DNA from 3 places in the Bacillus mesophilum genome. Region 2 is predicted to be linked to each of the others. Evidence: riboswitches for the same ligand, from Rfam matches in the RefSeq annotation. Region 2 holds a riboswitch; each other region holds the start of a gene.
What was found. A riboswitch is a leader RNA that binds a small molecule or an ion and turns the genes downstream of it on or off. The one in region 2 is predicted to bind S-adenosylmethionine.

Region 1: another riboswitch for S-adenosylmethionine. It lies ahead of F7732_RS12400 (O-acetylhomoserine aminocarboxypropyltransferase/cysteine synthase family protein); the one in region 2 lies ahead of F7732_RS13485 (cyclase family protein).
Region 3: another riboswitch for S-adenosylmethionine. It lies ahead of F7732_RS07700 (LLM class flavin-dependent oxidoreductase); the one in region 2 lies ahead of F7732_RS13485 (cyclase family protein).

What each region holds. Positions count from the first base shown of each region.
Region 1 is NZ_WBOT01000003.1:564,908-575,933, forward strand. It holds gene F7732_RS12360 (acetyl-CoA C-acetyltransferase) at 1-983, shown strand, start outside; gene F7732_RS12365 (acyl-CoA dehydrogenase family protein) at 1,061-2,845, shown strand; gene F7732_RS12370 (arsenate reductase family protein) at 3,207-3,566, shown strand; gene gcvH (glycine cleavage system protein GcvH) at 3,966-4,349, shown strand; gene F7732_RS12380 (toprim domain-containing protein) at 4,554-4,910, shown strand; gene F7732_RS12385 (thioredoxin family protein) at 4,916-5,221, shown strand; gene F7732_RS12390 (MFS transporter) at 5,573-6,835, shown strand; gene F7732_RS12395 (SCP2 sterol-binding domain-containing protein) at 7,003-7,323, shown strand; SAM riboswitch class I at 7,389-7,489, shown strand; gene F7732_RS12400 (O-acetylhomoserine aminocarboxypropyltransferase/cysteine synthase family protein) at 7,610-8,926, shown strand; SAM riboswitch class I at 9,059-9,164, shown strand; gene F7732_RS12405 (methionine ABC transporter ATP-binding protein) at 9,366-10,391, shown strand; gene F7732_RS12410 (methionine ABC transporter permease) at 10,384-11,026, shown strand, end outside.
Region 2 is NZ_WBOT01000004.1:51,625-62,650, forward strand. It holds gene F7732_RS13440 (hypothetical protein) at 1-430, shown strand, start outside; gene F7732_RS13445 (LiaF transmembrane domain-containing protein) at 446-1,360, shown strand; gene F7732_RS13450 (diacylglycerol kinase) at 1,668-2,603, shown strand; gene rlmD (23S rRNA (uracil(1939)-C(5))-methyltransferase RlmD) at 2,866-4,236, shown strand; gene F7732_RS13460 (siderophore ABC transporter substrate-binding protein) at 4,634-5,659, shown strand; gene F7732_RS13465 (ABC transporter permease) at 5,679-6,695, shown strand; gene F7732_RS13470 (iron chelate uptake ABC transporter family permease subunit) at 6,692-7,756, shown strand; gene F7732_RS13475 (iron ABC transporter ATP-binding protein) at 7,753-8,505, shown strand; gene F7732_RS13480 (dihydropteridine reductase) at 8,555-9,277, shown strand; SAM riboswitch class I at 9,348-9,445, shown strand; gene F7732_RS13485 (cyclase family protein) at 9,532-10,284, shown strand; gene F7732_RS13490 (YehS family protein) at 10,503-10,994, shown strand.
Region 3 is NZ_WBOT01000002.1:557,227-568,252, reverse strand. It holds gene F7732_RS07745 (class I SAM-dependent methyltransferase) at 1-182, opposite strand, end outside; gene hpaB (4-hydroxyphenylacetate 3-monooxygenase, oxygenase component) at 299-1,741, opposite strand; gene F7732_RS07735 (hypothetical protein) at 1,883-2,374, opposite strand; gene F7732_RS07730 (GyrI-like domain-containing protein) at 2,630-3,073, shown strand; gene F7732_RS07725 (hypothetical protein) at 3,078-3,353, opposite strand; gene F7732_RS07720 (dihydrofolate reductase family protein) at 3,995-4,558, shown strand; gene F7732_RS07715 (MarR family winged helix-turn-helix transcriptional regulator) at 4,847-5,272, shown strand; gene F7732_RS07710 (DUF3147 family protein) at 5,256-5,597, shown strand; partial or broken gene F7732_RS23410 (cache domain-containing protein) at 5,862-6,623, shown strand; gene F7732_RS23405 (methyl-accepting chemotaxis protein) at 6,618-7,565, shown strand; SAM riboswitch class I at 7,735-7,838, shown strand; gene F7732_RS07700 (LLM class flavin-dependent oxidoreductase) at 7,947-8,996, shown strand; gene F7732_RS07695 (ATP-grasp domain-containing protein) at 9,012-9,968, shown strand; gene F7732_RS07690 (hypothetical protein) at 10,191-10,529, shown strand; gene F7732_RS07685 (hypothetical protein) at 10,619-10,909, shown strand.

The sequences.
Region 1 (11,026 bases), on a different contig from region 2:
TGAACATGGCAAGAAATATAGGAGCATTAGCGGGATTGCCGCATACGGTTCCAGCTATAACGATTAATCGTTATTGTTCATCAGGGCTACAATCAATTGCATATGCAGCCGAAAAAATTATGCTTGGAAATGCAGATGCCATTATTGCAGGCGGTGCTGAATCGATGAGCTTAGTGCCGATGATGGGACATGTGGTTCGCCCCAATGTGAAATTGGCAGAAAATGCACCTGAATATTATATGAGCATGGGACATACAGCAGAAGAAGTAGCAAATAAATACGGTATTTCCCGTGAAGACCAGGATGCCTTTGCTGTTCGCAGTCACCAAAGAGCAGCAAAAGCTCTTCAAGAGGGAAGATTTAATGATGAAATTGTTCCAGTAGATGTAACCAGACGGACTGTTGGAGATGATCATAAGTTAATAGAAAAACAGTTTCAATTTACTCAAGATGAGGGAGTCCGTGCTGAGTCTACGGTCTCAACACTGGCAAAACTTCGGCCAGCCTTTTCGATAAAAGGAACAGTTACAGCAGGAAACTCGTCTCAAACAAGTGATGGAGCGGCGGCTGTGATGGTAATGGACCGCGAAAAGGCTGAGGGGTTAGGACTATCGCCAATGGTGAAGTTTAGAAGTTTTGCAGTTGGAGGAGTTCCGCCAGAAGTAATGGGGATAGGTCCAATTGTAGCGATTCCAAAAGCTTTAAAGCTTGCTGGATTAGAGTTAAGTGATATCGGCCTGTTTGAACTGAACGAAGCATTTGCTTCACAGTCAATTCAGATCATTCGTGAGCTTGGATTGGATGAGGAGAAGGTTAACGTCAATGGTGGTGCCATTGCGCTTGGCCATCCGCTAGGCTGCACAGGAACCAAATTAACGCTCTCTTTAATACATGAGATGAAACGGCGCAATCAGCAATTTGGTGTTGTCACCATGTGTATTGGCGGAGGAATGGGCGCAGCGGGCGTGTTTGAATTAATTTAAGGACAAATGATTTAGCAGTATATATACATTTTTTGTTTAATATATTTTAAAAAACAGAAGCTGAACGGAGGATAACAATGTCAAACCAAACTGAAAAAGCAATCAAAGGCGGAAGCTTTTTAATTGAAGATGTCTCATATGAAAATGTGTTTACACCAGAGGACTATACAGACGAACAAATTATGATTGCCAAAACCACAGAGGAGTACGTGATCAATGAGGTGCTTCCAGAAGTCGAGCATCTTGAAAATCATGAATTCGATCGCTCTGTCAAACTATTAAAACAAGCGGGAGAACTTGGACTGCTTGGAGCAGATGTGCCTGAAGAATACGGCGGCCTTGGTCTAGATAAAATCAGCTCTGCTTTAATTGCTGAAAAAATGTCCCGTGCCGGAGGATTCTCCATTTCTCACGGAGCACATGTTGGAATTGGCTCATTGCCAATCGTGCTATTTGGAAATGAAGAGCAAAAACAGAAATACCTTCCTCCACTCGCAACTGGAGAAAAGCTCGCTGCCTATGCTTTAACTGAGCCAGGCTCTGGATCAGACGCATTGGGAGCAAGAACAACGGCTAAACTTAACGAAGAAGGCACTCATTATGTGTTAAATGGTGAAAAACAGTGGATCACAAACGCTGGTTTTGCAGATGTGTTTGTTGTATATGCCAAAATTGATGGAGAGCACTTTTCTGCCTTTATTGTCGAGAGAGAATATGAAGGTGTGTCTGTTGGACCAGAAGAAAAGAAAATGGGGATTAAGAGTTCATCTACGCGAACATTAATCCTAGAGGATGCGCTTGTGCCGAAAGAAAACCTGCTCGGTGAATATGGAAAAGGTCATATCATTGCGTTTAATATTTTAAATATCGGCCGTTATAAATTAGGTGTAGGAGCTGTTGGAGCATCTAAGCGGGCATTTGAGGTAACGGTAGAATATACAAATCAGCGCCAGCAGTTTAAAACGCCTATTTCCCAATTTAACTTAACAAAAGAGAAGCTTGGCACAATGGCTTCCAAAATGTATGCGGCAGAAAGCTCTGTTTATCGAACAGTAGGTTTGTTTGAAGACCGTATGAGCAGATTGTCAGAAGAAGAAGTAAAGGATGGCAAAGAAGTAGCGAAATCGATTGCTGAATATGCAATTGAATGCTCTTTAAATAAGTTTTTCGCAACTGAAGTACTCGATTATGTAGCTGATGAAGGTGTTCAGCTTCATGGCGGCTATGGATTTATGGCTGAATATGAAATTGAAAGAATTTATCGTGATTCAAGAATCAACCGCATCTTTGAAGGAACAAATGAGATAAACCGGCTGTTAGTTCCTGGCACTTATTTGCGTAAAGCCTTCAAAGGCGAGTTGCCATTATTCGAGAAAGCACAAGCGCTTCAAGAAGAATTAATGATGCTGATGCCAGAAGAACCAGGTGACGAACCTCTTGCGCAGGAAAAGTATCTAGTGAAAAATGCAAAGAAAATTGGCCTCCTGGCAGCTGGCTTAGCGGCACAGAAATATGGCAAAGCATTAGAAAAAGAGCAAGAAATTCTAGTAAATGTTGCTGATATCGTATCCAATGCTTATGCAATGGAATCGGTTGTTCTGCGTACGGAAAAAGCCATTGCGGCAACAGGGGCAGAGAAAAACAACCAAAAACTCCTTTATACGCAAATCTTCTGTCAGGAAGCGTTTAATGAAATAGAGCAAATTGCAAAAGAGACACTTGTAGCAGTTGAAACAGGCGATGGCCTGCGCATGATGCTGTCAGCACTAAGGAAATTCACTCGTCATACACCTATTAACGTAATCGCTAAGAAACGAGAAGCATCGGAGAAAATTATCGACACTGAACGCTACGTGGTTTAAGAAATATGCTCCCTTCGATACGGAGGGAGCTTTTTCTATGAAACTCATACTGATGAACATGTCCAACTATACTTATTCAGATAAATAGTGCTCATTTCCTGAGACCAGGAGAACTGATTGTGAGTTAGTAAAATATCAGTTGTATTTGTTATACTTTAAAAGAGTAAATCAGCTGCACAGAAGATGAACCGACGCAGCAGCTAATTTAGAACAAAGTATCAGTACAACTGAGCCTGTTTCTCTAAAAGGCTTGCTAATCAGCAAATTTTTTTATGAAAAATAGGCCATATATGATACTATTCTTTTGAAGATAATAGTTTTAACACTAGCAAGGATATGTTAAGATTGGATGGTGAAAACTATGGCGCATACATTTTATTGGTACCCTAAATGCGGTACATGCCGTAATGCAAAAAAATGGCTTGATGAGCATCAAATTACTTACGAAGCAATACATATTGCCGAAAATCGGCCTTCTCGCGATGAGCTTGCAGAGCTTTATCAAAAAAGCGGATTAGAGCTAAAAAAATTCTTTAATACAAGCGGAATGAAATACCGTGAGCTTGGCTTAAAGGATAAAGTTAAAACCGCATCTGAGGATGAGCTTTTAGATATCTTGGCTTCAGACGGAATGCTTATAAAGAGGCCAATTCTAACTGACGGTTCAAAGGTAACGGTTGGTTTTAAAGAAGATGAGTATGCAAAAACGTGGCTCGCTTAACCAAAGACTTACGTAACGAGAAAGCTATAAAAGCTTATACTGGCTTAATTTCAGAACGAGATCAATTTTGAATAGTGTCTAGCAGCTGAGCAAGGCGCTTACACTTTTCTAAGTGTCTAGTTCCAGCGCCTAGCCCCTCGAGGTCTTAAGTCAATCTGTCCAGAAGGTTAAAGTGCAACCTTCTAGCCATCTCGCCTTAAGCTTGTCGGGGCTGAGCGAGGCGCTTACACTTTTCTGAGTGTCTAGTTCCAGCGCCTAGCCCCTCGAGGTCTTAAGTCAATCCAGTCAAAAGGTCAAAGAACGACCTTCTGTCTGGCTCGCCTTAAGCTTGTCGGGGCTGAGCAAGGCGCTTACACTTTTCTGTAGATCATAGATACACATACAAATGGAGGGATTGTAATGAGTGCACCAAAAGAATTACGATATTCAAAAGAGCATGAATGGGTTAAAACAGAGGGAGAGAAAGTCCGTATTGGAATAACAGACTTTGCACAATCTGAACTTGGTGACATCGTATTTGTTGAGCTTCCAGAAGTTGGCGACGAATTAAAAGTCAACGAACCTTTCGGCAGTGTGGAATCTGTTAAAACAGTTTCTGAATTATATGCACCAGTTAGCGGTAAAGTTGTCGAAGTAAACGAAGAATTAAGCGACAATCCAGAATTCGTAAATGAATCTCCATATGAAAATGCTTGGATGGTAGTAGTAGAGTTGTCAGATGCTAGTGAAGTTGACAGCCTTATGGATTCTGAGCAATATGATGAAATGGTTAAAGAAGACTAATATATGGTAAAGCCAGCCTTTTTAAAGGGCTGGCTTTTATAATATGACTTTTTACTGTTTTAATAGGAAACCTTTAAAAAACAACCAGAGTTTCTCCGTGCCTTATAAAAGGAAAATTACACATTTGTATAGAATAGTGAATATAGTACATAAAATATACAAATTAGGGCGGCAATATAATCCTACTACTCCAAGGTGATGAATATGTTTGATTACAATTCTGAAAAGGTTATTATTGTGGAAGGCACATCTGACAAAAGGAAAGTGAAGGACATTATTCGAGAACCCGTTGAGATTATCTGCACGAATGGCACCATTAGCGTTACAAAACTGGATGAACTGATTGATGAGTTATTTGATAAGGATGTATATATACTGGTAGATGCCGATGATGCGGGTGAAAAACTGAGAAAGCAGTTTAAGCGGGAAATGCCAGAGGCTGCTCATCTTTATATTGACAAAATGTACAGAGAGGTTGCTACAGCACCAGTGCATCACTTGGCGACAGTTCTTTTAGGTGCTAATATTGATGTTTACACAGAGTATTTAGATAGAGGTTGAGTATTATGCTTGAATGGTCACAGCAAGAAATTGAAAGTGCATTGAAGAATGATTTTTCAGGATTTATTTATTTGTACACACCCATGTGCGGCACATGTCAAATGGCTGGCAAGATGCTTACTGTGGTAAATGAGTTATTACCAGAATCTGCAATAAGAAAGGCAAATCTAAACTATATGCCGACACTTGCGGAGAAGTGGAATGTTGAAAGTGTCCCATGTCTGTTGATTGTTCATAATGGTGAAATAACTGAAAAAATATATGCCTTTCATTCAGTTCCTTATTTATTGGAAAAAATGTCTGCAGTATAAAAGAAAGGGCTGGGAGCTAATTCCCGGCTTTTTCTTTGTTTCCAAATTTCATAGCATGAAAAGTTGTTGGTTTATTAAGCAGGCTGTTCAGATTGATATCAGTAATGAAAAAAGAATTCTGCCCGCCAGCCAACATAGTATAGATGAAGAGAAGGAAAAGCCAGGAATCCTGCCTCTTAGCCAAAAACTCCTTCCTATAAAAACAACATGAACATGAAGTGAATGTTGTTTTTTAGTAAATGTATCGTTTTGTCATTGAAATATATTTACAATTGCCTCTTTTAAGAATATTATATTTAGGGATGCGAAATATCAACAAAATTTCTAAAGAAGTCTTGAGGCGATAAGAGCATGTTCTATAAAGAGTGGGTTCACCAAATTAAAGGATATAATCAAAATATCCGGCGTGCCTTTCTAGCCAATATTTTCACACAAATTGGTTTAGGTATTTTTATGGTTATTTACAATTTTTATATTCGTGAATTAGGCTATTCGGATGGAATGAATGGGCAAGTGATTTCAATGACATCACTTGCAACTGCAATCATCCTTATTCCAGCAGGTTTATTAAGTGATCGGTTTGGAAGAAAAAATATTATGCTTTACGGTGCAATCGCAACGGGAGCCGTCTTGATCATCCGCAGCTTGGCGGAAGGACCGGCAATGTTATTATCTGCTGCTTTTGCAACAGGACTGACATCAGCTTTTTTACAAGTCTCAAGTATCCCTTGGCTCGCTGAAAACTCTCGAGCAGAACAGAGGGTGCACTTATTCAGCATTCACTTTGCCATTATGACAGGGGCAAATGTCATTGGTAACCTCAGTGGCGGATTACTAACTGATTTCTTTTCATTGTTTATGTCTCAGTTGAATGGAATACGAGTTACGCTGATGCTCGGCGGTGTTATTTTTCTCATAGGAATCTTCCCAATTATAAAGTTCCAGGAAAGCCGGAAGGTAACGAATTCCATTGATAAATCTAAGTCTGATTCTGCAAAGGCTGCCTTGTTGGCAAGAAAAGACAGTTTGAAGATTGTCGTTCTGTTTGCAGTAGCGCAATTAATTATTGGTGTCGGCGCAGGATTAGTTATACCTTATTTAAATCTATATTTTTCTGATCGTTTTGCCGCTTCAAACTCAGCAGTCGGGATGATCATCTCACTTGGGCAGGCAATGACTGCAGTAGCCATGATTATCGGACCTAAAGTAGTTCAGAAATTTGGTGAAGTGAAAGCGGTCGTTATTTTGCAGCTATCGTCACTGCCATTTCTGCTTTTAACCGCTTATACAGAACAGCTTTGGCTTGCAGCGATTGGGTTTCTTTTCCGGCAGGCATTAATGAATGCGGGAAATCCTATACAAATGTCACTGATGATGTCAAAAGTTGACGATTCAATGAAAGGATTTGCCAGCTCTGTGAACCAGATGGTCTTTAATTTAGGATGGGCAGTAATGGGACCTGTATCAACGGGTATTGTGATGATGTATGGTTCTTATTGGGGGTACGCTGCAGTTTTCACGATTACGGCTATCTTATATTTAATAGGTTCACTTTATTTCCTCATTGTCTTTAAACGCTATAATCCTAAAAAAATCGCACAAATGACAGCATAGCCTGCTTTCAACTGACATATTTCTCAGGAAATAATCCTAGACAATACCGTAATAGAAGCGGTCGTTGTCTTTTTTTTGGTTAATTTGTTGAAAAAAATATGCAGGATAAAGAATCAGTTCCACGGAATAAAGCTTATATAGACTATAGAATTTTGAGGTGTACTCTAATGGAACAGCTGGCTAAATCCTTTATACAAGAATTAGAGCAAAAACAGCATGTCTTTCAAGTATTGCAGAATCGCAGGCTGACGGTGCATTTTCATAGCGAGGCTGAACACCTATATTTACGGATTGAAGACGGGAGGGCTGACGTTATTTCTCCTATAGAATGTGAGATGGAGATTTATGGCCCTAAAACAACTTTGACTCATCTTTTTCAGAAAAAAATAAAGCTGCGCCAACTGATGAAAGAGCAGCCAATCCAAATAAAAGGCCCTTTTCGCAGTATTCTTTTATTAGAAACAATTTTATATCTTGGAAAAAATTAATGGTTTTTTTGTTGACTGGTTTTTTCCTATATGTTAAAATTTCAAACAAATATGAAAATTGAATATTCTTATCAAGAGAGGTGGAGGGACTGGCCCTACGAAACCCGGCAACCGGTTAATTACACGGTGCTAATTCCAGCAGAGCAGATGCTCTGAAAGATAAGAAGAGTTGTGAATTCCAGACCCTCTTCTTCTTGAAGAGGGTCTTTCGCTGTTACGATAATCGTATGGAGCGAATGCAGCATGATGATACTCAAGCGAAAACCAATTAAAAGGAGAGATCGACATGACTGAAAGGAAAAAAAATTATCGTTTTGAAACATTGGGTATTCATGGAGGATTAGCGCCAGATCCAGTAACCGGTGCTCGGGCAGTTCCAATTTATCAAAATAATGCTTATCAATTCAAAAGTACTGACCATGCTGCAAACCTTTTTGGACTAAAGGAACCAGGTTATATTTATACACGGATACATAATCCGACTGTAAGTGTGTTCGAGGAAAGAGTAGCACTGCTTGAAGGTGGCATTGGCGCACTGGCTGTTTCAAGTGGTCAGGCTGCGATTACTTTATCCATACTAAATATTGCTGGTGCCGGAGACGAAATTGTCGCCGCATCTAACTTATATGGAGGCACCTATAATTTGTTCGCAGTAACCTTGCCTAAATATGGGATAAATGTAAAGTTTGTTGATCCGCAAGATCCAGAAGCTTTCAGAGAGGCAATTACGAATAAAACAAAAGCGATATTTGCAGAAACAATTGGTAACCCCAGCTTAAAAGTGCTGGATATTGAAGCAGTAGCTGCTATTGCTCATGAAAATGGCATACCGCTAATTATTGATAATACATTTCCTACTCCTTATCTGTGCAGGCCAATTGAATTTGGGGCCGATATCGTGATCCACTCTGCCACCAAATGGCTTCTTGGCAACGGAACAACAATGGGAGGCATTATTGTAGATGGCGGCAAGTTTGACTGGAATTCACCGAAATTCCCAGGCTTTACTGAACCGGATCCAAGCTATCATAACTTAGTTTACAGTGAGGCGCTTGGTGAGGCTGCGTATATTACAAAAGCACGTGTTCAGCTGCTGCGTGATCTTGGTCCTGCTTTAAGTCCGCAAAATGCATTCCAATTCGCTTTAGGAATTGAAACTTTACATGTGCGCATGAAGGAGCATGTGGCAAATACAAAGAAAATTATCAGCTATCTCAAGAGCCATCCTGCTATTAATTGGCTCTTATACCCTGGAGATGAAGATCATGCTGACAAGGCTTTAGCAGATAAATATCTTCCAAAAGGTGCAGGGGCCGTTGTTGTTTTTGGCATTAAAGGAGGAAGAGAAGCTGGTGCTGCTTTAATCAATAATCTTAATCTTTGGGCACATGTTGCCAATGTAGGGGATGCAAAAAGCTTAATTATCCATCCTGCAAGCACAACTCATCAGCAGCTGGATGATGAGGCTTTAAAAATTGCGGGAGTTCCTGAAGATTTAATCCGAATATCTGTCGGAATTGAAAATGCAGAAGATTTAATTGAGGATTTAGAACAGGCAATTGAGACCGCAACAGGAATCACAGCACTTGCCGCTAAAGCTTAAACAAAGTGTTACCAGAGGAAGTATAAAATATCTTGGGATTCACTTTTTTAGTTGACACCCTTATCATGACCGTGATACGATAGCATTCGTAATTTATAAATGAATGTAAGTGAATTGAATATAGATGTTTAGCTCTTATCAAGAGAGGTGGAGGGAAGTGCCCTATGAAGCCCGGCAACCGTCATGAAAATGAAATGGTGCCAATTCACTCAAAGCTTATGGCTTTGATAGATGAGAGAAAGGACTTATTTTTAATGCCTTTCTGCTCATAACAGGAAGGCATTTTTATTTTATTTTTTTACTAGTTTTCAAGAATTGAAATCTTGACTGGTTACAAAGATATTTTTATGTGTTTTCTGGAATTGAGGAGAATGAAAGGCATGGTCCAATCAAAAGCTATTGTATAGGCAATGTCAGGAATGAGAGGGTGAAACAACAAGTGATTTCTATAAAAAATGCAAAGAAAATATTTGCAACGAAAAAAGGGAAGGTCAACGCGGTTGATCAAGTGAACCTTGAAATTAAAGAAGGCGAAATTTTTGGAGTGATTGGCTACAGTGGAGCGGGGAAAAGTACGTTAATCCGTATGCTAAATGGATTGGAAATTCCTACTGAAGGCAGTGTAGTCGTTGCCAACAACGAAGTTTCACGTATTAAAGGCAGTGACTTAAGAAAGGCCAGACAAGAGATTAGTATGATTTTCCAGCACTTTAATCTGCTATGGTCCAGAAATGTTAGAGAGAATATTGCCTTTCCACTGGAGATTGCAGGCGTTTCGAAGCAGGAAAGAATTAAGAGAGTGGATGAACTCATCCGTCTTGTTGGTTTAGAGGGGAGAGAGGATGCATATCCTTCCCAGCTGAGCGGAGGGCAAAAACAAAGGGTTGGCATTGCAAGAGCACTGGCGAATAATCCTAAGGTGCTGCTGTGTGATGAGGCAACATCTGCGTTAGATCCACAGACAACAGACTCAATACTTGAACTGCTTGTTGATATTAATGAACGCCTTGGCTTAACCATTGTATTGATTACTCATGAAATGCATGTTATTCGCAAAATCTGCCATCGTGTAGCTGTGATGGAGAATGGTCAAATTGTTGAAGAAGGACCTGTTCTAGAAGTATTTAAAAATCCAGCTGCACCAATCACAAAGAGATTTGTACAGCAGGTGACCGAACCGGAAGAGACGAAGGAAACCGTTCAGCATTTACTCGACCTTTATCCACAGGGGCAAGTCATTCAGCTCGGTTTTGTTGGTGAGGCTGCAGAACAGCCGCTTATTACGAATTTAATTCGTCATTACTCGGTTACAGTTAATATTCTGCAAGGGAAAATATCACAAACACAAAAGGGTTCTTATGGAACATTATTTATTCATCTAGATGGGGAACAGACGGAAATTGCTAAGGCAATCGACTATATCCATTCCCAGAATGTTGGAGTGGAGGTGATTTCTAATGCTTAATTCACTCATTCCAAATGTCCAATGGGATAAAATGTGGGAAGCTACATTAGAAACATTATATATGACAGCTATATCGGTTTTTGCAACCTTTGTCCTGGGTATTATTTTAGGATTGCTGCTCTTTTTATCAGCCAAAGGAAATATTTGGGCTAATGCTCCTGTTAATAAAGTTATCAGTGCATTCGTCAATATTTTTAGATCTATTCCATTTATCATTTTAATTGTATTATTGATTCCTTTTACCAAGCTAATTTTAGGTACAATGATTGGTCAAAACGCTGCATTGCCGGCTCTTATTATCGGAGCAGCGCCATTTTATGCACGAATGGTTGAAATAGGATTGAGGGAAATTGATAAAGGGGTTATTGAAGCGGCTAAATCAATGGGTGCTAAAACTAGCACGATTATCTGGAAAGTGCTTCTTCCTGAATCAATGCCAGCATTAGTTTCTGGTATTACCGTTACTGCCATTGCGTTAGTAGGTTATACAGCTATGGCTGGTGTAATTGGAGCAGGCGGACTTGGAAACCTTGCTTATCTGGAAGGGTTTCAGCGCAGCCGTTTTGACGTAACGCTGGTAGCAACGATTATTATATTAATTATTGTATTTATCATCCAATTCATTGGTGATTTTA
Region 2 (11,026 bases):
ATATTTAGGTCTGCAAAAAAGAGGCGTTCAGCTGATGGCGGCGTTTCTGTTTTCTGTCTATATCCTGGATGTGCTCCGGCTTGGCATATTCCTTTTTCTCATCCCGATCATTTGGTTTTATAGCTTCTTTGATGGCCTGCAAAAAGCCTCTCGATATGGAGAAGAGGAACTTGAAGATGTACCGATTATTTCCTACTTTATCAATCATCAGAGGTGGATTGGCATTGGGCTAGTTGTTGTCGGGCTCTATTACATGACTACCAATATTCTGCTGCCGATCGTGGCACCAATGATTTATGACTTTAACATTTGGTATGTGTTCAACCAATACTTCCAAACGGCTGTTGTCTGCATTGTGTTAATTGCAGGCGGAATTAAATTGCTTTCCGGCAACTTAGAAAAGAAGAAAAATGAAGATCCCGTTAAATAGAAAGGGGGAAATAGAATGAGGACTTGGAGAGTAGGAACCTTTTCAATGGGAGCTGCTTTGCTCCTGCTTGGCATTTATTTATTATTATCTCAGCTGATGGGGTTTAATATCGAACACATCATGATATCATGGTGGCCGATCATCCTAGTGATTCTTGGTCTTGAAATTTTGCTGTTTTTACTATTCTCACGAAAAGAAAAACCATTTCTAAAATATGATTTTATTAGTATTTTCTTTGTGGCTGTCTTGGGAATGAGCGGAATTGGTTTTGCACTGCTGAGTTCAAGCGGTGTTTTACAAAGTGTCAGCGCGTACATGAATAGCGAAGAAAATACCTATGAAATTGAAAATGTGGAGCAGGCTATAGGAGAAAACGTGAAAAGAGTAGTTGTCAGTACAGGAGGCAATCCAATATCCATTGAAGGAACAGATTTAAATGAAGTTTCAATGTTTGGCACTGTGCATAGCACATTAGCAAATAGTGAAATGTCAAAGATGGATTATGTTTCGTTGAATGAAAAAGGAGATACACTTTATATTAATATAAAGAGAATGCCTGAATATTCGAACGGACCATTTAATCATTACACGAGCATGGATGCAACACTTCTTGTACCTGTAAATCTGCAGCTGGAAGTTGAAGCTGAAGGCAGTTCTGTTACGGTCAAACCCCGCTTGTTAAAGAGTGATTGGACCGTGGACGGAAGTTCGGATTTAAACGTTATGCTGGAAGAAGCAAGTGATGTCAGTTTACTGGCAGACGGTGTGCAGGAATTAGGTGGAAATGAGCAAAAGTGGACAATCACTGATAGAGAAAAAGCGGATTCATACTCTGAACCCGCTTTCGATGCTTCCTTCAAAACAGGAGAAGGAAGCCATACTCTGCAAATCGTAAATGGGTATCGAGTAAGCCTCCATACGATGAAATAGATTGAAACCTTTCTAATAGACATGCCGTATAGAAAAAGAGCGGCCGGCTGGCAGTTTTTTCGAAACTTGGATCATATTTATGTGAACAATAAATTTAGAGTCCATTTGGGATTGGCAGATTACTTTAAAGGCTCGCAAATCAGCAGCTTTTCTTAAAGGCTAAACGTGAAAGCTTGTTTTATATAAGCAAAATGAATAGAATAAATGGTGCTGATTCCAAATACATTGCTATATAGAAGCAGTTTCGTTATGATGTAAAATGATGGAATACGCAAGATAAATAAATCATTATTTTAGGATGATGGGCATGAAAAGAGCAAGAATTATTTACAATCCAACTTCCGGTCGGGAGATTTTTAAAAAACATTTAGCAGAAGTACTGCAAAAGCTGGAGAATGCAGGATATGAAACCTCATGTCATGCAACAACTGGCGAAGGAGATGCAACAAAAGCAGCTCGTCTGGCGGTTGAGCGCCGCTTTGATCTGATTGTCGCTGCAGGCGGCGATGGAACCATCAACGAAGTTGTCAACGGTATAGCTGAACAGGAATTTATTCCTAGACTAGGAATCCTGCCAACAGGGACTACGAACGATTTTGCACGTGCATTGCATATTCCACGCGATATTGAAGCAGCTGCTGACATCATCGCCAAAGGAGATAGCATCCCTGTAGATATCGGCAGAATTAATGATAAATATTTCATTAATATTGCCGGCGGCGGAAGAATTACCGAGCTGACCTATGAGGTCCCAAGCAAGCTCAAAACGATGATCGGCCAGCTTGCATATTACCTAAAAGGAATCGAAATGATCCCTTCGATCCGCTCAACAGAAGTGAGCATTGAGTATGATGGAAAATTGTTTGAAGGAGAAGCTATGCTATTCCTTGTTGGCCTTACTAATTCAGTAGGAGGCTTCGAAAAGCTGGCACCAAACGCTTCAATCAATGACGGTTTGTTTTCACTTCTCATTTTGAAGAAAACAAACCTGGCAGAGTTTATTCGTATTGCTACACTTGCATTAAGAGGCGAGCATGTGAACGATCCTCATGTGATTTATACACAGGCGAATCGCATTAAAGTCCATTCAACCGAAAAAGTACAGCTGAACCTTGATGGCGAATTCGGCGGACTTCTGCCTGCAGAATTTGTTAATTTGTACAGGCATTTAGAAGTGCTGGTTCCAATTGATCAAATTCGCGAAGAAGACCGGCCAGTTGAATTGGAAGAAGGAAAAGAATAAGATGAAAGAAGGGCTTCCAGATGTAGGGGAAAGCTCTTTTTTTATTTAGTAGAAAGAACTTGTATAAATAGGAAATATATAAATGCAAATCAAGATGTAGTGTTTAAAATAGCGCAGGCGGTTATTCTAAAATAGCCAGCAGGAACTGGTAAGTCATCTGGGTTATTATAGGAATGCTGTGATCCGTTTCGTATTCAGGCTGATTATATGGTACAATTTTGCTAGCAATCAGAACGTATTAAGAGAGTAAAGGAAGACATATATGAGCAAAACAATTCCAGTTCAAAAGAATGATTATATACAGGTAGAATTCGAGGATTTGACCCATGACGGTGCAGGTGTCGCTAAGGTAGATGGTTATCCAATCTTTGTTCATGGCGCACTGCCAGGTGAAAAGGCAAATATTAAAGTTATTAAAGTCAACAAAGGCTTTGGGATCGGCCGGCTGGCTGAACTTTTAGAACGAAGCCATTTTCGAGTTGATATTGCTAAGGAGGATAGCCATAAGTATGGAGGCTGTCAGCTTCAGCATATCAGCTATGAAGGTCAGCTTGCATTCAAGGAGAACCAAGTACGTCAAGTACTTACTCGAATTGGGAAGCTTGAAGATGTGAAGGTTCATCCAGTTCTAGGGATGGAGCATCCATGGCATTACCGAAATAAAGCGCAGGTTCCTGTTGGAGAGAAAGACGGGAAACTGATCTCGGGATTCTTTAAACCACGAAGTCATGAAATTATCGAAACGGATGAGAGCTTAATTCAGCTTCCAGAAGTAGATGGAGCAATCCAGATGGTGAAAGAGATCTGCAGTGAGCTTGGCGTGAAGGCTTACAATGAAGAAACACATAAGGGAGATCTGCGTCATATTATGGCTCGCTACGGGAAGGAAACGGGTGAATTGATGGTTGTCATGATCACAAGAACCCCTGATTTCCCCAATAAAAATAAAATTGTCGCTGAAATAGTCAAACGCATCCCAAAAGTGAAATCCATTGTTCACAATATCAACTCCAAACGGACAAATGTGATTTTAGGGGATAAAGTGAAGGTGCTTTGGGGAAGCGAAGTGATCTACGATTATATCGGTGATGTGAAATTTGCCATTTCTGCTTTAAGCTTTTATCAAGTTAATCCTGACCAGACCAAGGTACTCTATGATAAAACCTTAGAATATGCTGGTCTTGCTGGAAATGAAACGGTCATTGATGCATATTGCGGCATCGGAACGATTTCGTTATTCTTGGCACAAAAAGCGAAGAAGGTCTATGGAGTCGAAATTGTCCAAGAAGCCATTGAAGATGCAAAGCGAAATGCTGAGCTAAATGACATTACCAATGCGGATTTTGCTGTTGGAAAGGCTGAAGAAGTCATCCCGAAATGGTACGAGCAAGGAATTAAAGCGGATGTTCTAGTCGTCGACCCGCCACGTAAAGGCTGCGATGAAGCCTTGCTTCAAACCATCATTGAAATGAAACCCCACAAAGTCGTCTACGTCAGCTGCAATCCAGCCACCCTCGCAAGAGATCTCAGAATTCTTGAGGATGGTGGTTACAAAACGCTGGAAGTGCAGCCAGTGGATATGTTTCCGCAGACGACGCATGTTGAATGCGTAGCGTTAATAGAATTAAGATAAGTAACAATGCAAAAAAATCCCAGATTTCCTCAACAGAAATCCGGGATTTTTTGCATTATCAGTCCACCTTTTCCTCCCTCTTTTTCCTTTCAAATCCCACTCAATTCCTTATAACTCCCAGGACAAAAAAACCTTCATCAACCCCTAATTGAAAAAATAAGCACAGTAATTGAGAAAATAAGCCGAATTTAGGGTTGATTTATCTAATAATCTTGTTATATACTTTGATAGAACATTGCAAATGATAATCATTATCAACGTTTTATGATATAGCTGAGCACTATGTTAAACATCTTATTTCATTCAGCAAAAAATAAAACATAGATAGTCCATTTATCATTTCAATAATTTGTTAGTTTTATAAAATTTATAATACATAGGGAAGAAGGTATGAGAAATGGGGAAAATTAAATTAACGATCATTATGGCGATTTTTGTCTTGATGCTGGCGGCTTGTTCAAGTTCAGATACTGCAAATAGTGAGCCTGAGGCAAGTGAACCTGAAACAACTGAGGACGCTGAGTCTGCTGAACCTGAAACAGTTGAAATCACTGATGCTCATGGAACGGTTACAGTTCCTGTCAATCCTAAGAATGTAGTTGCTTTGGATAACAGAACATTTGAAACATTAGAAGCTTGGGATATTGAGTTAGCTGCTGTACCCAAAGCAGTAATGTTAGAAGATTCCCCATATGTAGCGGATGAGAATGTACAGGATATTGGAAATCACCGTGAACCAAACCTTGAAATATTAGCAGCTGCAGATCCTGAGCTTGTTATTGTGGGTCAAAGATTTTCAGGATTCTATGAAGATATCAAAAAATTAGTGCCTAATGCAGCGGTTATTGATTTAAATGTTGACGTTTCTGAGGAAGCTGAAGCACCTGGTGAGAATTTAGTAAATGGTTTTAAAGAAACAACTCTTACATTAGGGAAGATTTTTGATAAAAATGAAGAAGCTGAGCAATTGGCAGCAGATCTTGATACAGCAATTGAAAAAGCGAAGTCTGCTTATAATGGCAGTGATAAAGTGATGAGTGTGATCGTTTCTGGTGGTGCTATCAATTTCTCAGCTCCACATACTGGACGTGTTTGGGGGCCGTTATATGATATCTTTGAATGGACTCCAGCTTTAGAGGTTGATGAAACGACTACAGATCACCAAGGCGATGAAATCTCAGTTGAGGCGATTGCACAAAGCAATCCGGATTGGCTGTTCGTACTAGACCGTGATGCGCCAATCTCTGGTGAAGCAGATAAAGTACCAGCACAAGATGTAATTGATAATTCACCTGCTCTTCAAAATACAACAGCTGTTTCTGAAGGACAGATTGTTTATGCACCAATGGATACTTACTTAAATGAATCAGTGCAAACTTTCATAGAGTTGTTTGAAAGCATTGCTGCTGCTCTAGCAGAGTAGTGTAAAGGAGTTTAACATAGTGCAAAATAATATCATAACCGGGATTGAGAAAAATTCTCAATCCCGGTTGTATAACCAAAATAAAATATGGACAAAACCTTTTATACTAGCCATTATTGTTGTATTTGGCTTAGGGGTCATTTCGCTGTTTACTGGAGTCTATGATATAAGCGGACAAGAAGACGGGATGGAAATGTTTTTTATCACTCGTGTGCCAAGAACAGTTGCACTCATGCTTACCGGAGCTGCGATGGCAATGGCAGGGCTTGTTATGCAGCTTATTACACAGAACCGTTTAGTTGAACCTACCACAACAGGTACGATTGAGTGGGCAGGCTTGGGGCTTCTAGTTGTTTATTTATTTGTTCCAGGTCCATCTTTGGTTCTTAGAATGACGGGTGCAATCATTTTTTCATTTGTGGGCACCATGATTTTCTTTTTATTCTTAAGAAGGGTCAGACTTCGTTCCTCTTTAATTGTACCGATTATTGGTCTGATGCTGGGTGCAGTCATTTCTGCTGTTTCCACCTTTTTAGGACTCTTTTTCCAAATGTCGCAAGTGATTGAAGGCTGGTTTGTCGGTTCTTTTGCGTCTGTTCAGGCTGGAAGGTATGAGTATTTATGGATCATTGTCATTGTAACAGTTCTTATTTTTATATATGCAAACAGATTGACTTTAGCTGGCCTTGGAGAAGATGTAGCAACAAGTCTTGGAGTTAATTATAATACGCTCATTCTTTTGGCTAATGGCCTTATTGCGGTTGCAGTTGGTATTGTTGCAGCAGTAATTGGGAACTTGCCTTTTTTAGGTTTAATTGTCCCAAATATCATTTCCATGATCAGAGGAGATGATCTTAGAAGTAATTTGCCTTGGGTATGTTTGATCGGTATGGGGACGATTACTCTATGTGACATCATTTCTAGAACCATTATTATGCCTTTTGAAGTACCTGTCTCTTTAATACTTGGATCAGTCGGATCGGTTGTGTTTATTTCGATCTTATTGAGACAAAGAAAATCAAGGAGGCTAAGATGAACGCTTTAGAATATAAAAAGAAAGAAAATATGAAGAAAATCGATTTTAGCCTCCATAATAAAAGCAGGTCTGCTAGTGCTTTTCGCACGAAGAAGGATGAAAAACGGTATTGGATTCTGCTTATAACATTGATTGCTTTGGGTCTTCTCTTTGCATTCGGCCTTTTGGTTTATAACAATCCGGTACCAGTTGATTCACCTTCGTTCATTCCAGTTGTTGAAAGAAGGATCGTCGCTGTTGTGGCCATGCTGATTGCGGCCATTTGCCACAGTTTGTCGACTGTTGCCTTCCAATCCATTACGAATAATCGCATTATAACGCCTTCTTTATTAGGCTTTGAATCACTGTACTCAACCATTCATACGAGTACAATGTTTATTTTTGGTGCTAGCGCAATGGTGAGTTTTAGCGGCATTGGACCATTCTTTCTTCAAGTTTGTCTTATGGTCTTAATGAGTTTGATCCTGTATGGCTGGCTGCTTTCGGGGAAATATGGGAATTTACAGCTTGTGCTTCTGATAGGAATTATTATTGGAACTGGGCTGAATACGATATCCGCTTTTATGAGGAAACTCCTTGCGCCATCAGAATTTGACCTTCTGCAGACAAGATTAATTGGTTCTGTTAATAATGCCGATCCAGCATATTTTCCGATTGTCATTCCAATGGTCATCATTGTCGCATTATTGCTTTATGTTTTTTCCAGGAAGTTAAATATATTGTCACTTGGAAAAGATGTCTCTACTACTTTTGGCGTTAAATATCAATCAAATGTCATTTACACACTGGTACTTGTCGCTGTTTTAATGTCGATATCAACCGCTTTAGTTGGACCGCTTACGTTCTTTGGCTTTTTAGTTGCCATTTTGAGTTATCAGGCTGCGCCAACTTATGATCACAAATATATTTTTCCAATGGCTCTTGCTATCGGGTTCTTTGTTTTAACGAGTGCATACTTTTTAATGTATCATGTATTTAATTCTCAAGCTGTTTCCGTTTTTATTGAACTGTTTGGCGGAATCGTATTTCTAATCGTCATTTTAAGGAAGAGGTCGCTATGATAAAGATTGAAAATGCTAGAAAGCTATATACGGAAGAAGTAAAAATTGGACCTTTGAATATTGAAATACCAAAGGCTGGGTTCACTTCTTTAATTGGACCCAATGGTGCTGGAAAGTCTACGACACTATTAATGATTGGAAGGCTTCTGGATTTGGATGAAGGTCAGATCATGGTAGCGAATATGGATGTTACTTCTTCGAAATCAAATGACTTAGCGAAAATTGTTACCATTTTGCGGCAGGAAAATCATTTTGTGACGAGGCTAACGGTTAGACAGCTGGCCGGGTTTGGACGCTTTCCTTATTCAAAGGGAAGATTAACGAGAGAAGATGAAGAGATTATCTCTAAGTATATCGATTTCTTAGACTTAACGGATCTGGAAGACAGATATTTAGATGAGCTTTCAGGCGGCCAAAGACAAAGAGCATATGTCGCAATGGTGCTTTGCCAGGAAACTGAATATGTGCTTCTGGATGAGCCTTTAAACAATCTTGATGTTGCCCGATCTGTTCAAATGATGGAATATTTGCGGCATGTTGCGAATGAATTTGGCAGAACCATTTTGACTGTTATGCATGATATCAATTTCGCTGCTAAATATTCTGATCGGATTTGTGCAATGAAAGAAGGACAAATTGCGGCTTTTGGCACTGTAGAAGAGGTTATGGATCCAAAACTTTTAACAGATATTTTTGAAACGAAAATTGAAATTATTGAAGGTCCTTATGGGCCGATAGCTGTTTATTAGATTATTAAATTATTAGATGAAAATGGAACACACAATGAGGAGGATCACCATGCAAATATATTGGGTGAAAATTAACAAGATTATTGAAGAAACACCTGAGGTGAGAACGTACCTGCTTGCCTGTCCGCAAGATTTTACATGGGAAGAAGGTTCTCACACCCACTTCGCATTAGAAGGTTTTAATGCAGGAGATAAACCCAACCGCAGTTTGATTCGCCATATGTCCATCTCCACTTTACCTCATGAAAATGCGATTGGAATCACAACACGCATTAGAGAGCAATGCTCTGAATTCAAAACGATACTAAAAAACCTTACAGTTGGCGATGAAGTTGCCATCTTTAAGACCCACTCAAATGTTCCGCTGAAAAGAGAAGGGAAAAATATTTATCTGCTGTCATCAGGTGTCGGCCTGGCAACCTTTAGACCGCTCTTACTTGATTTCTTAAACAGAGCTGACAATGTTAATCAAATTCATTCCTTAAACATCGATTCATCAAAGCAGTTCTTGTTCACAGATGTTTTTGCATCTGCACCAGATAAAAAGGTTACATCACAGTTCGTTGATAACCGTGAAGAATACTACGAAGAAGTGAAAAATCTGGCTGCAGACAAAGATGGTCTCTACTATGTTGTCGGCAGTGACGAATTCCTTGTGCAGAATATCAAAGTGCTTCTGGAGCAAGGCATTAAGGCTGAACAGATCATGCTTGATAAGCATGAACAGCAGCTGGCTGAGTTTCTGCCGCTTCACTTGTCAAATGAAAGATAAATACTTTTGTATTGACAGGTGAGTATATTAACTATATGGTAAATACAATAACTTAATATTTAGAAAATTTTTCTTATCCAGAGAGGTGGAGGGACTGGCCCTGTAAAGCCTCGGCAGCGAACTTTTAAGTTTGTGCCAATTCCAGTAGCGTGTGCTAGAAGATAAGAAGAGCGGCAGCAGTTTATGTTTATTTATCCCTCTTCTTATTTGTGAAGAGGGTTTTTTATTTTATAAAGATTGGTGAGGTGCTGGTAATGTCAACTGTAAAAAATGCGAATGATTTATTGCAGGCTATTGAGGTACTGAAAGGGAAGGAATGGGTCGATCTCACACATACATTTGGACCAGATTCTCCTCATTTCGCTGCATTTGAAGATGCAGAAATTCAAACACTTTTTACACATGATGATGGCTTTTTTGCACAGCGTTTTAATTTTCCTGGACAGTATGGTACCCATATTGATGCTCCTATTCATTTTGTTCGCAATAAGCGTTACTTAGAGGAACTCGGCCTAAAGGAATTGGTTCTGCCTTTGGTTGTCATTGATCAATCAAAGGAAGCGGAAGAAAATAATGATTTTATTCTAGGTGTTGAAGATATTCTAAAATTTGAAGAGGAGCATGGAACCATCGAAGCAGGCTCCTTTGTCGCATTGCGTACGGATTGGAGTCTTCGCTGGCCGAACAAGACTGCTTTTGAGAATAAGGATACAGAGGGAAATAGCCACACTCCAGGCTGGGGGATCGAGGCTTTAAAATTCTTATTTGAAGAAAGAAATATAAAGGCTGTTGGACATGAAACATTTGATACGGATGCAGCGATCGATGTTCGTAAAAATGGATCTCTAATTGGAGAATACTATGTACTGGAACAGGATACCTATCAGGTTGAATTATTAACCAATCTCAATAAATTGCCGGCCAAAGGTGCTGTTATCTTCAATATTTGTGCAAAGCCCGAAAAGGCTACAGGTTTTCCAGTTCGTTCTTTTGCTTTGCTGCCTTAAAAAAGAAAAGAGCCTCTCCATATGGAGGGCTCTTTCATTTTTGGAGAGATAATTGGTTATGATAAGAATATTAGCAAACCTTGAAAGAGGTTTAACGGAAACTTTATGAATTGAACGAAGATCAAATGATTTTATGTTAAAATGAGTAATGCCTTTTAGAAGGTATTCCACAAGTTTTTTTAAGCAGAACCGTACAAGTTATAGGAGGAAGTAGAATGATCGATAATAATGATCTATTAATCCGTTTAAGATATGCGTTAGAAATCAAAAATAGCCAAATGGCAGAGATTTTTAAACTCGGTGGCCACGAGGTTACCGTTCCAGAGGTAGTGAGGATTCTCAAGAAAGAAGACGAAGAAGAAGAGACAGACAGAATTAAGCTAACAAACAGCATGCTGAATTCATTCTTAAATGGCTTCATTATTTATAAAAGAGGGAAGCAAGAGCCAAAACCAGGCCAAGAAACTACTCCCGAACCACCCATCAAAAATAACTCAAGCGTGAATAACATCCTTTTAAAGAAGGTTAAAATCGCCTTGTCTCTCACAACAGAAGACATGATTGAAATATTCAAATATGCCGGCTTAAACGTATCAAAAGGTGAACTTGGTGCATTTTTAAGAAAAGAAGGTCATAAAAACTATAAAGTTTGTATGGACCATTTCGCGAGGAACTTTTTGAAAGGGCTAGCGATTAAGTATAGAGGTTAGGCGGTATTATAATGCTGCGAAAAAACAGCATC
Region 3 (11,026 bases), on a different contig from region 2:
GATTTTACAAGAGGTGTTAACTCGAGCCCGACCAGACCAGTGCCGCTTCCATAGTCGATTAGTGAATTTGTCTGGCTGTTTTGCAATGCATTTTTCACTTCATTCGTAATGATTTTAGCCATCTCAATTCTCTCTGCTGTATCATACTTGTTCGCCATCTGCTCAAAAACGTTTTCTTCCATCCTTATTCAACTTCTTTCTGCTAGAAATAGTCATCGTCAAAATCAGTATAGCAAATAAGGATCATTTTTAACCGTGCAGAGGATTGAGAAATTAGGATACTTCACTAATACATACTTTACTGCTGGTTTAAAAACTTTCTTACTTCCTCAACATAAAAATCTTTTGGATAGTTACTATAAAGATTGCTTGATAATTTAACAGGGTCACCAAAAAAATATCTTTCATATTGTGTTTGTCTTGTACCAAATGAACTCATCGTTAGGTCCCATGCTAAGCGGAAAAGTTTTACACGATCCTTGGCATTCATGCTATCACTTTGCAGGTATTGATCCAAGTCTGGGCGTATTTCAGATTGAAAGGCCTTCTCGGTGGGCAGTAAAATCATACCGCTCGCTCCAATTAGCTGGATGATTTCACTGAAGCGTGGATAGATTTTAGGATAAATAGTACTGGCCGCTTGCAGTGAAATTAAGCTGGGACGCATAATGCCGAACACATCTGCAACAGCATCATTTTCCGATTTCTCTAAGAGTGCTCTCATTGTTTCAAGTCCAATGATGATTTCAGAAAGTTTATCTTGGATATGCTGATATTCGCCGACATTTATGGCTTTGACGATCAGTTCAGTGACCCCGAGAATAAATTCTGTTTTGACAATTTGTCTAGTGATCACTTGATGGTATGCGAATGAGTAAAAGGAACTCTGAAGAAGGAAGTCAGCTGCTGCATCCACATTTTCATAATAAAAGACCCGATCCCACGGAACCATGACATTATCAAAAACAACAATAGAATCCATTTCTTCGTATTGTGAGCTTAATGGATGATTAAAAAAAGATTCTCCACCCACAAAAGATTCCCTGCAAATAAACTTTAACCCTTTTGTATTAGAAGGGATGGAAAAGGCAAACACTTCGCTTGAATCAATAAACAGCCTTGGAGCAGAAAAGACCAGAACCTCATCCGTTAATCCTCCTTGAGTAGCAAGCAAACGGGCACCTTTTATAACTAAGCCCGTATTGTTTTTTTCCACAATTTTAGCGGAAATCGGCTCATCTGAGAACTCCATGTAAACTTGAGATCGATTGACCTGGGGTGTAATAAAAGTATGTGTAAATGAGAGATCCTGTTTCAGTGCTCTTTTATATAAAGCATGTAAATGATCGGGAAAACAATTATCTCTGCCGTTTAAAATGGATGCGGAGGAGGCAAAGCTCATCACAACCGTATTCATATAATCAGGACTTCTTCCCATCAATCCATGTGTGTTCCTTGCCCAGGCTTGCATCATTTTTCTTCTTTTCTGTAAATCATCTTTTGTTTTTGGCTGCATATACGAAATGCCGAAGGGTTCTTTTTCTTCAGGCAAAAAGAAGGTCATTTCATCTTTTAGGTCGGAATCGATTTGTAAATCGTACAGCGAAGCTTTTGCCTTCAGGATGCCCTTAAATGCTAAATGCTCGGAAATATTCCCATTAACCCTTTCGCCATCAAACCACACTTCGTTTTTCATTTTATTTAATCTGTCTAAAAACCCTTTGCCGCTAGTAACGCCCATGTTTTGCTCGCTCCCTTTGCTGCAGGATTCCCCCCAAAAAAAACAATGAACTAAATTAGTGTCATTATATTTTGCTGTTATGCCGAACATTCCCATGTTTCCTGTTTTAAGTTTGTATTCCGCCAAACTTTTCAGTGATTATTACTGACACAAAACAATGATTTTGTATGGGTTGGTTTGGGCAGGAACACTATTAGTGGCAGTTCCATAAAAAACGATTAAATTTCGATTTGCGATGCTTCCTGAAAAGGGCTGCCCGTTTGTCAGTAAGATTTGAGTATATGGAGAGATTATTAATTGTAATTCTCCGTTACTGCTAATCAATTGAGTATTAAAATAATCTGCTTTCACATTCTGATAGGGTTTTTCTTTTACCATCACAATCGCAGGGTATTGCGGCGGATAGATCAAAATGGCAGGAGCATTGCCATCGTAATAGCCGGTTACCATATCCCCGGCAGCTACCGCTTCATGTTCAGCAAAATACGTGGCTGGTGTGACGACAAAATTGACGATTGAACCCATACTATTCTCAACCGTCATCAGTTTGCTGCAGCCGGCTCCTTCACCGTTTTGTCCCATTAAATCAGTAATCATCGTGACAGTTCCTTGAAATGGGATTAATTTGATCATCTTCATACCTCCATATTGTTTCAATTCTTGAAGTTTCCAGAAATTATCATACTTATATTTATACCTTATTCGGGTGAATGCCTAGATGAATGGGCGGATGCCTATTGTGGATAGAAGAAGCTGCTTTTGCGACAGAAGCAATATATAGTGAAAGGTCGTTAAATATCAAATGAGGATACTGTTAATAAGCGTTGCTTTGCAGGAAGAAGCATCTTTTTGTTGAATAAAGTGTTTATCTGAATAGGGGGGATTATAATGTCTTTTATGATGAGTAAAAAGGAATTTAAAGTAGTTGCCTTAAAAGGGAGCGGGGAGTACGTTAACTATAGTCAGGAAGTTCCACTGCTTGCTCAGCGGCTATTAAGTCGTTCAAATGAAATCACACATTCAACGGGGACCGAAATTGCATTGTATGAGCCTAAAAAGAGTGGGGAGCATAAGATAGGCCACTATTATGCAGGTTTGGTTGTGAGTCAAAAATTCAATGAAGTACCTCCAGAAATGGAATATATTGAGATTGCAAAGAATTACATAAGTGCAAGAGGGAATATTTTGATGCTGAATGAACTGCATTCGCAATTATTGATTTGGGCAGATGAACAAGGTTACCAAAGGGATTTGAACGCTTATATTATCGAGACTTATCACCCTGTGGGAGGGGGAGAAGAGGAGGTAGAGATTCATCTGCCGATTCTATAAGTAATTACGTTTTCTTTCGGAAAGAGATAATTGTCGTTTTTAAAGAGGAGTAAGATCCAATAGCCGCATATCCATAAAACCAGCCCATAAAAATCCCAGCAACGAGATGGTTACGATGACTTATGAAAATTGAAATGAGCAGTCCGAAAAAAAGAGCAATGGTTGGAATATACGTTTTCGGTATTTTAACAAATGTCTTAAACAATTGTGTTAGCACTAGGACAAGAGGCACTGCAATCACTGCATCCCAAAAGTTTGTATGTATTGTAGGGAAATCCATGTTCCATTACCACCTATATGAAAATAATTTAACCAGATAAGAATAACATCGCCATAATGAATGGTTATCAGATTCTGAAAGTGAAAGCTAAGCTTTACTTAAAGTACTAACTGCAGTTTATTATTAAAATTAGTATGTCCAATGCCTGGTACATAAATTCAAAACATATTGCTGAGGAAGCTTAGGAATCTGATATTTATTCATTATTAGGTACTCATTGTCCTCTGATTAAATGATCTAATTCCGCAATATATAATTTTTTTGGCTATTGTACACTGTGATCACTTCCGCTTATTATCATTCTTGGTCTTAAGGAATTATTTTACAGTTGTCAGAGAATATCAAATAACAAGAGAGGTATGACCACATCTATTCTATATCAATCTATTGACTGGACGGCTGTCCTTTTTAGAAGCAGCCGTTCATACTCCTTATTGGAAAATCGCTGCATCTGCTTGAAAATTGAGAGCCGCGGAAATGAAAACTTTAGGTTCTTTATAAGTATCAACATGTAAAAATATTTTTAAAGGCAAATAGGCACTGAGCTAAAAATAATGGCTCTGAAAGATTGGAGAATAATGGCTTAAGGTTCATGTTCATTTCAATTGAGTAGGGAAACATTTCTATGAGGAGGAAGAAATATGTCTATTTATAAAAGAAAAATAATCTTAGATTTAGCTGTAACCTTAGACGGTTTCATTGAAGGCAAGGATGGTGAAATCGATTGGTGCATAATGGATCCAGAAATGAATTTTATCGAATTTTTAAACGGAATTGATGGTATTTTATACGGAAGAAAAAGCTACGATCTATGGGGACAATATGTAAAAGAAGCAGAAGGAAATAAAACAGAAAGAGAAATGTGGGCATCCATACACAGTAAAGAGAAATATGTTTTTTCAAAAACGCAAAAAGGAAGAGATGATTCTGCCGTTTTTATAAACGATCATCTTTTTGAAGAAGTAAATAAGTTGAAAAATAAACCAGGTAAAGATCTTTGGCTATATGGCGGAGCTAATCTGATTACAACTTTTATTAATCTGGGGCTAGTCGATGAATATCGATTATCTGTTCACCCAGTTATTCTAGGAGAAGGAAAACCTTTATTCCAAGGTATAAAACAAGAGGTGGATTTAACATTAGTCAATTCGAAAACATTTTCTTCTGGTGTGGTGCAATTAACATATCACAGAATGAGAGAGTAAATCAGCATATGGTAATCTGCTATGACATTGTTAAATTTCAAGCTAATGGGCTATCCTCAAGTAGTAGCAACCCAAGATCGCTTACAAGGGCTCACTGATTTTTGTAAGCGGGCAGTCCAGTAAAATATAGAGATAATTAAATGATTACCGTTAAAAAAAGAGGATATCTAAAAAGAGCTTCTGATCCTAATTGATCAGCAGCTCTTTTGTTTGTGATAGAGCATTGCTTCGTTGGAAAATGTATCGTATTATAAGATATAATCTTAATACACGATATAAGGAGTTGCGATGATGAAAGAAATTGAACAATTAAATCATCTTTGGACCGATATATACTATCAATTGCGTTACAACCACACTGAAAAAATCACTCACCAAAATATACGGACTTTGCAGGTGATTCAAAAAGAGAAGGAAGTGGGAATCAAAGAGATTGCAGCAGCGATTGGCACATCCCATAACACTGCCTCTGAGCATATTAAGCGCTTGCTGGAAAAAAAATATGTATTCAAGACTCGCAGCAGCAAAGATGAAAGGAAAGTTATTTTACAGCTTTCCGAATTGGGAACAGAAGTGCTGCAGCGTCATTCCAGTTTAGATGAAGAAAAGCTAAAAAGAGTGCTAATCGAAAAGATGAGTGATGAAGAAAGAGAATATATACTAAAGGCATTTACCTTGTTAAAGGAGAGAGCAAAGGATGTTTACAATAGCTAAAATTGTGATATCGGCTATTATCATTGGTATTATTACAGAAATTGCCCAAAGATATCCTCAGCAGGGAGGTAAGATTGCTGCCCTGCCGATCGTGAGTTTGTTAAGTATCATATGGTTATATACTCAAGGAGAACAGATAGACAAAATAAGCAAGTTTGCTATGAATGTTGTTTGGGGACTTCCCGCAACAGTTATAATGCTGCTGATTATTGGATTTACATTAAAGCACTCAATGAATATATTTATTTCATTTGGTCTTGGAATCACAGGATGGCTCATTACATATTTTGCTCAAGATATGATTATAAAAAATATAATAAACTGACGATTATAATTTGTGCATTATTGCAGACCAGAGAAAAAAAACCCGCAACTATTAAAGGTGTCAATCGTTTATTCTATATGGCTTATAATCGCCTAACCTCTCTTAAACTCAAAATTGAGGGGACCTTTGTTTTTACATGGAAAATCTTACAATTAAATTTTTTCTTCTTTTCGGTAAAAACCGTATTAACGTTTATCTTATATCAGCCGATAGTATTTTGGGGAGATATAAAAATGAATATGAGATCGAATAGGAGAACGTGAATTGGGGAAAATAAAGAAATTTAATTTTAAGCTGGCTGCAAAAATAAATTTGATAGTTATATCAATCATTTTGATTTTGTCAGCAGTTATTGGCTTTGTTGCAAATAATGAGGTAACAAAAGGGATAAAAGAATTTGCAACAGAGAAAGCAAAGGGAGATTTAGGATTAGCTTATCGCTATATCGATAATAAGTACCCAGGTGATTGGGAAGTTAGAGGAAATGAGTTATATAAAGGATCTGCAAAAATAAATGACAATTTTGAAATAGTAGATAAGATTGGAGAAGATACGGGAGACACTGTAACCATCTTTCTTAAAGATACACGTGTAACGACAAATGTCATGATCGATGGAGAGCGTGCGATTGGGACCAAAGCTTCACCTGAGGTAGTGGACACGGTCATAAATAAAGGAAAAAGTTATTATGGTGAAGCAAATGTGGCAGGGAATATGTACCAAACGGCATATATGCCCATACAGTCTTCATCAGGAGAAGTACTTGGGATCTTTTATGTTGGTGCTTCAGAAGAAATAATCAATCAAATACTGTCTTCCTTTCTAACAAAATTTATCATTGTTTTATTGATTATGATAGCATTAGCTGTTTCTGTTGTTTATCTGTTTACATCTAAAATGAAAAAGAGACTTGCCATGATGACCAATGCTCTTGAAATGGCTGGAAATGGAGATTTTACAGCGAAAATTCAGGATCATTCAAAAGATGAGCTTGGCTCTTTAGCAGTAAGCTACAATCAAATGGCTCATAATCTTAAAACAATGTTAGATGAAGTTATTCAAACCTCTGAACAACTAGCTTCTTCATCTGAACAGCTGACTGCAAGTTCAGAGCAAACGAGCATTGCCACAGAGACGATTACAGAATCAATTCAGCAAGTAGCGAATGGAGCCGAACAATCGGCAGTGAATGTGCAAGAGAGTGCATTAGCGCTAGAAGAAGTGGCAAAAGGTATTCACTCTATTGCCGAAAATGCATTAGTGGTTTCCGAAGTCAGTAATGCTGCTGTCGAAAAAGCCAGAGAAGGCGGGTTGCTTGTTCAAAGTACGGTTAAGCAAATAAATGCAATAAATTCATCTGCAGCTGCAAGCGGAGAAGTTATTAAAACGTTAGATCATAGATCACAAGAAATAGAAAAAATAACGAAAGTCATTACAGATATTGCAGACCAAACGAATTTACTGGCATTAAATGCAGCGATTGAGGCTGCTAGAGCAGGTGAACATGGGAGAGGATTTGCTGTTGTAGCAGATGAAGTGAGAAAACTTGCAGAACAGTCACAAGCATCTTCTTCCCAAATTTCAGTACTTATTCGGACAATACAAGAAGATATGGAGCAGTCAAGCAGGTCTATAGAGCAAGTTTCTGAAGAGGTGAAAGAGGGGTTAGACATTGTTCAGCAGACAAGCATTAACTTCAAAGAAATTCTTGATCATATGGCAAGCTTAACAGAACAAACGAATGATATGGCAGCGACTTCTGAACAAATATCGGCTAGTACTCAAGAAGTGTCAGCAACAGTTTCTGGGATTATTAATATATCAGAACAGACATCATCACATTCACAAAACGTGGCCGCTTCTGCAGAGGAACAGCTTGCATCAATGGAAGAGATAGCAGCTTCATCAGCAGCATTATCCAATTTAGCGGATGATTTAAAAGTGGTTGTCAGCAGGTTTAAAGTCTAGTGTTTGTCTGTAAATATTGAAATATTTTGGGTTTCTAAATGAAAATAATTTATTTGAATAGAAGGTAAAGGGTAAATTACTCAATATTTAGAGCGTAGAATTAATTTATTGACAATTGTATGAATTTAATTTATTATCGCATTAAATAAATGAACAATTGAATATTTTCTTCTTATCCAGAGAGGTGGAGGGACTGGCCCTTTGAAGCCTCGGCAGCAGGTTCTTATGAACACTGTGCCAATTCCAGCAAGCGTACTGCTTGAAAGATGAGAAGAGGGTTAATAAAACTCTCTTCTTAGGAGGAGAGTTTTTTCATTGTTTATTAATCCTACTTAAGTTATAGGAAAAGTATATAATTAGTTATCAAAGGAGCGAAGAGAGATGAAATATGGTTTTTGGCTGCCGATATTTGGAGGCTGGCTGCGTAATGTTGAAGATGAACAAATGCCGGCAACTTTTGATTATGCAAAAAATGTGATTCAAAGTGCCGAGCAATGGGGTTATTCCACAACATTAATCGCGGAATTATATTTAAATGATATCAAAGGGCCAGAACATGATTCGCTTGAAGCCTGGTCTACGGCTGCTTCTCTTGCAGCGGTTACTGAGAAAATTGAAATAATGACAGCGATCCGCCCTGGTTTTCATAATCCTGCCGTTGCAGCCAAAATGGCAGCCAATATTGATCAGATCAGCAATGGTCGCTTTACTCTTAATGTAGTATCTGCCTGGTGGGCAGAAGAGGCGCGCCAATATGCTGGAATTTTCACCGAACATGACGAGCGTTATGCCCGTACCGAGGAGTTTATTGATGTCTTAAAAGGGTTATGGACAGAAGAAACCTTCCAATATTCTGGCCAATTTTACGATTTAAAAGATACAAAGCTTGCGCCAAAGCCTGTTCAAAGACCAAATCCGATTCTTTATGCAGGCGGTGAAAGTGAAAAAGGCAAGCAAACCATTGCAGAAAAATGTGATGCCTATGTGATGCATGGCGGAACGGTCGAAGAAATACAGCAAAAAATTGCCGATATGAAGGCAAGGCGTTCCCAAACTGGCAATGAGCCTTTTAGTTCATTCGGAATGGCTGCCTATGTGATTTGCCGGGATACAGAAGAAGAGGCATTTGCTGAACTTGAAAAGATCACAACTGTAAAGGATTCAAGTGCTTATGCCGGCTTCAAAGATTTCACTACGAAATCACAATTAGAACAGCAGATTCAGCTACAGGACTACTCTGTTTCCAACCGTGGCTTGCGTCCAAATTTAGTAGGAACACCAGACCAAATAGCCGATCGAATACTGCAATATGAAGAAAAAGGCTTAGACTTGCTGTTACTGCAATTTTCACCTCAATTGGAGGAAATGGAACGGTTTGCAAAGCAAGTTATGCCACTAGTTGAACAAAAACGCAGTTTAATAAAGAACTAGAAAGGGGTCCCGAACATGACCAAAGTATATGTAATTCATGAAAATAGTGAGTGGACCGTTCACTTAACCAATAGACTAGAGGAACTTGGTGTTCCTTATCAAGAATGGCATTTAGACGAAGGAACGCTTGATTTATCTTCAGAACCGCCGGAAGGAATTTTCTACAGCAGAATGAGTGCTTCTTCTCATACACGTGATCATCGCTTTGCCGCTGAATTTTCCGGACAGGTATTAGCTTGGCTGGAAGCGCATGGACGTACAGTGCTTAATGGCACAAACGCATTGAAGCTTGAAGTCAGCAAGGTACTTCAATACTTGGAGTTAGAAAAGTGTGGTGTCAAAACACCAAAAACGATTGCAGCGGTGGGAAAACAGCAGATCTTAAAGGCAGCCGAAGCCTTCGCAGGGCAGCCGTTTATCACGAAGCATAATCGTGCCGGCAAAGGTTTGGGTGTGCAATTATTTCAAAGTATTGACGCTCTGAAAGCATATGTGGAGGGACCAGCATTTGAAGAGCCTGTTGATGGCATAACCCTTATTCAGCAATACATTCAATCACCAGAGAGCTACATCACTCGCTGTGAATTTGTTGGAGGTGAATTTGTGTATGCCGTTCGGGTGGATACATCTGAAGGCTTTGAACTCTGCCCGGCAGACGCCTGCCAGATCGGAGACTTATTCTGCCCTGTAGGAGAAGAGGTGGTAGAAAAACCGAAATTCCAAATCATTGATGGCTTTGACGATAGTATCATAGAAAAATATAAAGACGTTCTCTCGCGAAACGATATTCAAGTGGCTGGTATTGAATTTATCAAAAATGCTGACGGTGACATTTACACCTATGATATCAATACAAACACAAACTATAATTCAGATGCAGAAGCAAAAGCAGGAAAATATGGAATGCTGGAATTGGCATCTTTATTGAAGAAGACATTAGAAGAAAACTACGTAACATCAATAAAAGCGTAATTTGAGGGGACCTGCCTATAGCAGGTCCCTTTTGTTATTGGTGAAATAGATAAAGCTATAGATCCGCCAAAATTATGCTGATGCATACCATTTGAAAAATGAATAGGAAGAAATTTTTTATAAAAATGGATGCTTGTCTACTTTTTTTTATACTCTTGTCCAAACATAATGTGTACAACTGAATATCTTATATTATCAAAAGTTAAAGGAGGGAAATTCTTCATGAGCAAAGTATGGAGAAACGAGTCAATCTTTGGTGGAAGAAATGGAAGAAATGGTTCAAACAACGAAACAGATGTGGATGTTGATTTTGAACTGGATAATGAGCTGCAAGCAAGAGCAAACAGTGAGGCTGATGCTGACAACGACACAGATGTAGATGTTAAGGACAAAAACACGAATATTGCAAAAGCTAATATTTGCAACAGCGGAAACTCCAGAGTAGAATTTGAAATCACAGTTGATAGTGATTCCAGAGCAAGAGTCCGTGCTAGATCTGATGCTGATTCCGATCAGGAGCAAGATCAAGATCAGGACCAAAACCAAGAATTTGATTTTTAAGATTAACCTATCTAGTTTAGGCACAGGGGTACTAAGTAATAGTCCCCCTGTGCTTAATGTTCAAGAAAAAAATTAAAGGAGGAGTAAGGATGGAGAGGCAAGTTGAAAATAATTTAAAAACAGTGATTGAACGCAGCGGCAACTCAGACGTGGATTTAACTGTTAATGTCGATATTGATACAACGCCTATTGCCTACGGAATATTGTGCAGTATATTTGCAAAAGGTGACTTAACAGAACTGGAGTTAGAAAAAGCGATTCAAAAGCTTGATCATTTAATAGATAGAGATAAAAATAAAAAAAGACGTAAAAAAAGCGAAGAAAATAAACCGAAATTATACGATTTTCCTCAACCTCCATCAAGAAGAAATTGGTTTTAAACTTTTTCTTCTTTACATACAGTACAGTTAAGAGACATAAGGGTTTTGAAATAACAAAAAAAGAGTAGCTCTACAGTGTACATCTAATGCGAACTGTGATAACTAAAATGGGATGAT